2 regions of the Pseudoalteromonas sp. SG43-5 genome follow, and region 1 is predicted to be linked to the other one. Evidence: predicted binding sites of a transcription regulator. Region 1 holds the regulator's gene; the other holds the start of a gene.

Region 1 (4,436 bases):
CCTCTGTTTGTGAAGAGGCTTCAGTGGCTTCGGCTTCTGTTGGAGGTAGACCTAAGATATGAAGAGTATGAAGTAATTCAGGATCTGCAGGTTCAGGCTTGTCTCTGTTTTGGATAGTCGCAAACATCTCATTAATGGTGTCTAGTGCTTGTAAAATAACATCCATTAACTCTGAGTTGACTGTTCGCACGCCTTGACGTAGTAAATCAAATACGTTTTCAGCACCGTGACAAGCATCAACAAGTTCTGTCATAGCTAAAAAGCCTGCACCACCTTTTACAGTGTGAAAACCTCTAAATATAGCGTTTAGTAACTCGGTATCTTCTGGATTATTTTCCAGCTCAACTAACTGTTCAGATAAAAGCTCTAGGATTTCTCCAGCCTCTACAAGAAAGTCTTGTAAAATATCTTCATCGACTTCAAACATGCAGTTACTCTCCTCTTAGAAGCCCAAACTTGATAAAAGATCATCAACTTCATCTTGATCAGATACAACATCATTACGCGATTCTTTATCAATAATAGGGCCTTCAGGACCTGCTAAAGTTTGTGTGGCAACTGGTTCTTTTATTTTTTGTTGTTCTACTTTATTCGCGGTGCTGTTAGTGTCGTCTTGTTCAGCAAACGCAGTTAAAAGATGAAGTAAACTTTCTTCTACTTCCCTAACAAGTTCGATAACACGGCGAATAACTTGACCTGTTAAGTCTTGATAGTCTTGAGCCATTAGTACATTTGTCATTAAGTTTTGAAGCTCATCAGTCTTATGATGAGAGTTGTTCATAAACTTATCGATGCTATGGCAAAGTTGCTTAAACTCACCAAGCTCAATCTCGCGGCTCATTAAACGATCCCATGTCGGTTTGATATGAGATATTTCGTCCGCTAACTGTTGGGCTATAGGAAGACTCGCTTCCACTGCATCCATTGTTTTATTAGCCGCATTTTCTGTCATTTCTATAACATAATTAAGCCGCTTTTTAGCATCTGGAATCGCATCTGTCGTTATATCAGTTAAGCGAGTATCAAGCTCAAAACTTTTAAGGGCTTCGTGCAGTTGACGAGTCAACTTTCCAACTTCAGCAAATAATTCAGACTGCTCTTTAGATGCAGCCTCTAAAATCAACTGATTTGCTTTGTCTTGCTCATCATTTTCTAAAAAAACAACGAGCTGACGAGCTTGTTCTAACGTTATTTGAGGCGCAGCTGGTGCTGGCATAAGCCTCTCCCCCATCATTAGCCTAAGCGTTCAAATACTTTTTCTAATTTAGTTTTTAATGTTCCAGCCGTAAATGGCTTAACAATATAACCATTAACACCAGCTTGCGCTGCAGCTATTATTTGTTCTTTTTTAGCCTCTGCCGTTACCATTAATACAGGGATATGTTTTAACTTATCGTCTGCACGTATTGCTCTTAAAAGATCAATACCCTGCATTCCAGGCATATTCCAATCCGTAACTACAAAATCAAACACTTGATTTTGCAACATAGGCAAAGCTGTAGACCCATCATCAGCTTCTTGAACGTTAGTGAAACCTAAGTCACGTAACAGGTTTTTTATAATGCGTCTCATCGTTGAAAAATCATCAACTACAAGAATTTTCATGTTTTTATCCAAAACATCCCCCAGTGAGGTATTAACCTTTGTTTACTTACTACTAATTTATCCAGTCATTGATTTTAGCTTTAAGCTTAATCATCGCCTGACCATGTATCTGACTTACACGCGATTCACTTACATCGAGTATATGTCCTATTTCTTTTAAATTCATTTCATCGTTGTAGTACAAAGAAAGCACCATTGCATCACGCTCTGGTAATGACTTAATTGCACTTAGCAAAGACTCATTAAACCTATCATTTTTAACATTATTAAAAGGTTTATCTTGTGCTAAATCTTGGCCTACAGGAGTAATAACATCCTCATCTACACCAAGGTCTTCAATGCCTAATATTTTACTCGTATTCGCATCATTTAAAATATGATGGTACTCATTGAGCGAAATTTCAAGTTTTTCAGCAACTTCTATGTCCGTTGGTTCGCGGTTCAGACTACTTTCGAGCTCAGTAATTGCTTCTGCAACTTGCCTGTTTTTACGGTGAACTGAACGAGGAGCCCAATCACCACGGCGCATTTCATCAAGCATAGCACCGCGAATACGAATACCTGCAAAAGTTTCAAAGCTTGCGCCTTTTGTTGCATCAAAGTTTTTCGAAGCTTCTATTAAACCTATCATTCCTGATTGAATTAAATCATCAAGTTGAACGCTAGGTGGTAATCGAGCAATTAGATGACATGCCACTTTTTTAACAAGTGATGCATGCTTCTCAACAATCACATTTAAATTTTGTGTTGATTGATATCCCATAGCTCTATTCACCAGTGTTGTCATAATTAACCGTTTACTAGTTTCTCAATGAAAAACTCTAAATGCCCAGATGGTTGGTTGGGTATTGGCCATTTAACTGCTTTTGTTGCCAGCGTTTTAAACGCAAGAGCGGCTGGCGAATTTGGAAAGAGCTCTACTATTACTTTTTGACGACGTGTTGCTTTGCGCATATTTTCATCATAAGGAACCGTTGCTACTAGCTCCATTGATACATCTAAAAAGCGGTCGGTAACTTTAGATAGCTTTGCAAACAATTCAGTGCCTTCACGCATACTGCGCACCATATTGGCAACAATTTTAAATTTATAAACGCCGTGCTCACGACTTAATACTTTAATAAGTGCGTAAGCGTCGGTGATTGATGTCGGCTCATCGCATACAACAACCATTACATCTTGCGCTGCACGCGAGAAGCTCAGTACCATGTCTGAAATACCAGCAGCTGTATCTACAATTAAAATATCAAATTCGGTATTCAATTCGCTAAACGCACGAATTAGCCCAGCATGCTCAGATGGTGATAATTCAACCATACTTTGCGAACCCGATGTAGCGGGTACAATTTTAATTCCTGCAGGGCCTTCAACTAAAATTTCATCAAGCTCACATTCACCAGACAAGACATGTGACAAGTTACGCTCTACACGTAAACCAAGCATCACATCACAGTTTGCTAAACCCAAGTCAGCATCCAGCACTAATACTCGATTACCTTGCTGCCCAAGTGCAATAGCTGTATTTAGAGAAACATTTGTTTTCCCTACTCCACCTTTACCACCGGTTACAGCGATAACTTTTACGCCGTTGTTATTGTTTTGACTCATTTTGCGCAGGCCGCTTGCTTGATCTAATACTGTGTTAATCATACATCCCTACTGTGCTTGACGCCACTGCTTGGTGCCTTGAATGTTGTGCTTTTGTTCTTTTTAAATATAATTGCTCAGCCTTTTTAACTAGTTTCTCAGCATTTGCAACACGAATATCCTCTGGTACTCGTTGACCATTAGTAAGATACCCTATTGGAAGGCGATTTTGAATCGCAATACTAATAATCTCGCCCAAACTTAATGATTCGTCTAACTTAGTGAAAATACAGCCACTTAACTGTACTTTTTTAAAGTGGCGTACAGTTTCTTGCAATACATTAATCTGTGCTGTCGCGCTAAGTACTAAGTAGCTGCGAATATCTACACGTTGGTTACGCATTAATGTGTTTAATTGCTCAGTTAAACGTAAATCTCGCTGGCTCATACCTGCTGTGTCAATTAATACTAGACGTTTATTTCGTAAATGATATAAAACTTCAGCTAATTCATTAGCATCTTTAACTTGCTTAACACCACAACCAATAATACGACCATATGTTGCAAGTTGTTCATAAGCACCAATTCTGTATGTATCAGTGGTTATTAACGCCACTTTATCGGCACCATATTTTTGTGCGCCTAGAGCTGCAAGCTTAGCAACAGTCGTTGTTTTACCCACACCTGTTGGACCCACTAACGCATATACACCACCTTGGCGAAGTATTTCATTATTGGTTGTTTGCATTTGATCTTCGACCATAGTTAACAATGCTTTCCAACCTTGCTTACGAGACACATCATCAGGTACAAAACATGCCATTTGCTGTGCTACTTCTTTATCGATACCCATACCGACTAAACGGTCAACCATACAAGCGCGTGTTGGATCGCGACGCGCCATATCTTGCTGCATCAAGCCTGATACTTGGTGCTCAAGTAATTGACGAATTGCGTTCATTTCTTCACGCATTGTTGTCATTTCTTCGCTTTCATTATTAGGTGCTTGTTGGCGAGTGGTTACTGGGCTATCTAAATCATCAAAGTCGCGGTCTAAATCATCAAAACCTAAGCTATCCGCTTGAGTTTGTGGACGAACTGGCGCAGCAGCTTCAGGAGCAAACATATTTTTAGTACGCTGCCCCATATCAGGTTCTTGATAGTTAACAGTAGTATCAATACCCGATTGTGAAAACATCGATGCAAGCTCAGGAGAACGAGGACGCGGTGATTGACGCTCTAAT
Region 2 (4,436 bases), on a different contig from region 1:
AACGAAGGTGTGGTTCGTGCATTATTTGAAGAACAAGGCAAAGTATTCAATGTTCGTTTATTAAAGGATAAGAATACTGGCAAACGTCGTGGCTTTGGTTTTGTTGAAATGGCGCAAGCTGATGCAGACAATGCAATTGCTAACTTGAACGATAGCGAGTTCCAACAACGTACTTTAAAGGTACGTGAAGCAAAACAAAAACAAGAAGATGATTCTAATGCTCTACGTACTGAGACGGATCAGTCAGTGTAACTAGCTTTACCGCTAGCTTATTGCTAAACACATCAGCCGTTGCATAATATTGCAGCGGCTTTTTTATGTCTGTTTGTTTATCCACACATAAGTTAAGTTGGTTAAGTAGGAAGTTGACTCTATTTGCTATCGCTACACCTGAATCAAGTAATTTTACATTCCCTTCAAAATACTGACTAATCGGCTCTGCTAATATCGGAAAGTGCGTACACCCTAGTACAAGTACATCTATTGTTTTATCTATATGTAGTTCATCAAGTACTTGATACAACTTATTTGTATCTAAAGAGCCTGTAAAAAAGCATTCCTCAGCTAACGTTACTAATTCAACACTGCTATACAGATTAACGATCACATTACGTGCATGTTCAGCAATTAATGTTTTTGTGTATGAACTGGCGACCGTTGCCGGTGTGGCTAACAAGCCAATATGATTTGAGCGTGTTAATTCTGCCGCAGGCTTTATTGCTGGCACAACACCTACAATAGGAATATCCGTAATTTGGCGAACAGCGCTGAGTGCAGATGTAGAAGCTGTATTACACGCTATTACAATTAAATCGACGTTAAGCGTGTTGGCTTTGATGAAATGAATAAGTGAACATAATCGGTTAATTATAGTTTGTTGGGATTGAGCACCATAAGGTAGTAATGCATTATCCATAAAATAGCTGTACTGAGCATTGGGGATACTTTGCTTGATATGTTCAAGTACAGTAGTTCCACCAATGCCTGAATCAAAGACCATTATATGCGCTGACAAACTACCGTTCCTACTTTACTTTAAGATCGGCAGTTTGCCATGAGGTTTTTATAAAAGAAAGTAGTTTAACTTTGCGTGGCTTCTAAATCAGTAAGCCTGTCGGCTGCTGAATTTAACTGATTAAGGTTTTCGAACATAGACTTTGTATAATCTACTAACTTATCTATTTGTTCCTGATCTTGATTTAACCATTGGAGAATGCCAGCTAGCTGATTTTGTAATCCAAGCTCACCCGCTTTTTCAAAAGCATTTTTAAGGTCGTCATTAAAAGAAGCTAACCCCTCTGCTACTTGTTTTTCTGGTGCTGGTTTATATTCTTCATAGCTTTTAACTGTTGCTATTGTTTTTGTTTGGCGTAAATCCATAGAAAAAGCCACCAGCTGTTCGCTGTCTAAACTCAGCTCTTGCGCTTGTTCAAATGCTTCATCTAAATCACCACCAAAAAAGGTTTTACTTAAATCTTGTAAGTCTTCCATCATCGCATTAATAGCTTCTTGCTCTTGCTCGTTTAAGTCACCATTTACCGACATCGAAAATGATACCTGTCGAGATTGCGATGATGAGCTTGCAAACGACTCACTATTACTATTTTGCTGATAGCCACTTGCCGATTGAGATTCAAATGCATCAGCAAAGCTAATACTTACCTCATCGCCTTCTGCTGTAGTAAATTTATACTCTGCATTACTCGTCATACTGACGTATTGGGCCTGGCTTATATTTACGCTGGCAGGTTGTGGGTTAAATAACGACTCTTCAAACTTATCCAGCCCATTGTAAATTCCCTCTTTGGACTTATTAATGCCCTCTTCCATGTCATCATTAAATACGCCTGTACCTTTGAGTTCATCAACAGCGTCATCAATCCCTATTTGGACTCCTTTGCGCGCATCGCCTAGCATATCTTTGAGCTTTTCGTCATCAGCGCCGTTAGCTTTTGCTTTATTTACAGCACTACTTACAAAATCGAGTACGTTTTTTACTATTTCATCAAAATCAAATAGTGGTTTATCTGCTTTTTTTTCTGCGATAGGTAATCCAAGCTGCTCAGCCATTTTATCGCCAAGCACCTTTGCGGCCAACTCTCGGCCTCGTTGTTGATAGCTATCTTGAGGAGACGTAATTGTAGGTTGCTGTATATCAGCTTTATTATTGAATTTATTGATGTTGTTGTTTGGCGTAAAGCCATAATTACCTATTTTCATGATTCGTCTCCTAAGCGTGCGTAGTTTATTATCGGCTATAACAACAAAAACTAAAGTACAATGTTCAATAAAACAGCATAAATGCTAGCCAAAACTAGACAAATACGCAGCGCTCCCTACAATAGCGCCGATAAACAGATCTTAGATAAGGTAGTAGCGTTAATGGCAGTTATTAAAATAGATACCACACAGTACCAAGCGCAGTTAAGTGAAAAAGAGCAGCGAATTAGTACGCAGTTTCAACGTTTTGGTGTGGAGCAATTAGAAGTATTTAGCTCAGAGCCAACTAACTACCGCCAACGTGCTGAATTTAGAGTATGGCACGACGGTGATGATCTGTTTCACATTATGTTTGATCAACAAACAAAAGAAAAAATCCGTGTTGATACATTTGACCCAGCAGCGCCTCTAGTAGGTGAAATAATGCAGGTGATGATTGAAAATCTTAAGCCTTGTGAAATATTACGCCGTAAGTTATTTCAAATCGATTACCTATCAACGCTAAGCGGTGAAATTTTAGTAAGCTTGCTTTATCACAAACCACTGGATGATGAATGGTTAAGTGAAATTAAAGCACTGAAAGAAAAGCTTAGCAGTAAATACAAAATTGACTTTATAGGTCGTGCTCGCAAACAAAAAGAAGTACTAGGTGATGACTTTGTAACTGAACGTTTAACAGTTAATGGGCAAGAGCTTATTTATCAACAAGTAGAAAATAGCTTTACTCAGCCTAATGCAAAAGTAAATATTAATATGCTGGAGTGGGCACAAGATTTATGTAAACCACTTAAAAATGATTTACTAGAATTGTATTGTGGTAACGGTAACTTTTCAATTGCATTAGCGGGCTGTTTTAATAAAGTATTAGCGACGGAAATATCAAAATCATCTGTTCACTCTGCTCAATACAACATTGCTAAAAACAACGTAGAGAACTTAGATATTATTCGTATGTCTAGTGAAGAGTTTACTCAAGCAATGAATGGCGAGCGTACTTTCTCTCGTTTAGATGGTATTGATTTAAAAAGCTATGACTGCCAAACCATATTAGTTGATCCACCACGCGCGGGCATGGATGAATTAACGTGTGACTTAGTGGCTAACTACGAAAGTATAATTTATATATCCTGTAATCCTGAAACTCTTGAGCGTGACCTTGATCACTTAACACGTACGCATAACGTTAAGCGCTTTGCTATATTTGATCAGTTCCCTTATACGCATCACATTGAGTCGGGCGTTTTCTTACAGCGCAAATAAATACGTTCAGTAAACGTTACCCATAAAAAAAGCTCCTTAAGGAGCTTTTTTTTGTTTTAGCTAAACTTACTTGTTAGCTAAGTAATTTATTAATTTGCTAATGTCTTCAGGTTTAGTAATACCCGACTCACGACCTAGGTTTAATTTGTACTTACCATTTACAATAAAGGTAGGTACGCCACGTAGTGCGCCTTTTTCTTTAAAGTAGTCTTGGTCGCGTTTCATTTTAGAGCTCAGCGTACGTACCGAGAAGCTTTTAAACAGCTTATCAAACTTATCACCATCAACGCCCTGCGCTACAAATATATCTTTTACATCTGCAAGCTCATTAAATTTAGCGCGCTTTGTATGGATATGATTAAAGATTGCAGAAATAATCTGATCTTTTTGTGGAAGCACTTCAGCTGTCGCCAGTGCTTGGCTCATCATCTGTTGGTTTTCTGGGTCACGTACACCTACAAAATCAACATGGCTCTTTTTAAATTTAACGTTTTTATCAAGCTTAGGCTTAAACTCACCAATTAGTGCTTCCATGTTATTACATGCAGGGCAGTAAAATGAGAAGAACTCTTTAACCTCTGGCTTTTTAGTTGCACGCTCAGAAACTACGTCGTAATGCACGCCTTCTTCATACGTTGCTGCAAAGCTTGTTGCTGCCATAGGAAGTAATATTGCAAGCAAACCTGCTTTAACTAATTTAATCATTATTATGCTCCGAAATTTATAGTGCTAATAAAAACGCTACTAACTCATCAAGTTCTTTTTGATTTTTGATGGTGTTGAGGTTTATTTTATATTTATCGTTAACAATAAAAGTAGGTACACCTGTAAGTGCGCCTAATTTTGAATATTTATTCTGTTTGTTTTGCATTGCTTGCTCAGCTGAAATAACAGGCATGCTTGCAATCTCTTGATCAAATGTTGCGCTATCAATACCATTTACTTCAAGTAATTTT

Evidence for each region. Region 1 encodes FliA, which starts transcription of late flagellar genes. Its sites were predicted from a motif close to CTAAAGNTNNNNNNNNNNNNGCCGATA; they were not measured.
Region 2: the regulator FliA is predicted to act here: its motif matches at 2,250-2,276, upstream of H5161_RS18940 (DUF5610 domain-containing protein).

The regions. Positions count from the first base shown of each region.
Region 1 covers NZ_JACJFA010000013.1:95,116-99,551, forward strand. Annotated here, with positions in the region: gene H5161_RS13925 (chemotaxis protein CheA) at 1-427, opposite strand, end outside; gene H5161_RS13930 (protein phosphatase CheZ) at 443-1,216, opposite strand; gene cheY (chemotaxis response regulator CheY) at 1,234-1,617, opposite strand; gene H5161_RS13940 (RNA polymerase sigma factor FliA) at 1,658-2,368, opposite strand; gene H5161_RS13945 (MinD/ParA family protein) at 2,395-3,255, opposite strand; gene flhF (flagellar biosynthesis protein FlhF) at 3,248-4,436, opposite strand, start outside.
Region 2 covers NZ_JACJFA010000030.1:690-5,125, forward strand. Annotated here, with positions in the region: gene H5161_RS18930 (RNA-binding protein) at 1-252, shown strand, start outside; gene murI (glutamate racemase) at 215-1,015, opposite strand; gene H5161_RS18940 (DUF5610 domain-containing protein) at 1,081-2,220, opposite strand; gene trmA (tRNA (uridine(54)-C5)-methyltransferase TrmA) at 2,383-3,480, shown strand; gene H5161_RS18950 (thiol:disulfide interchange protein DsbA/DsbL) at 3,547-4,185, opposite strand; gene H5161_RS18955 (thiol:disulfide interchange protein DsbA/DsbL) at 4,202-4,436, opposite strand, start outside.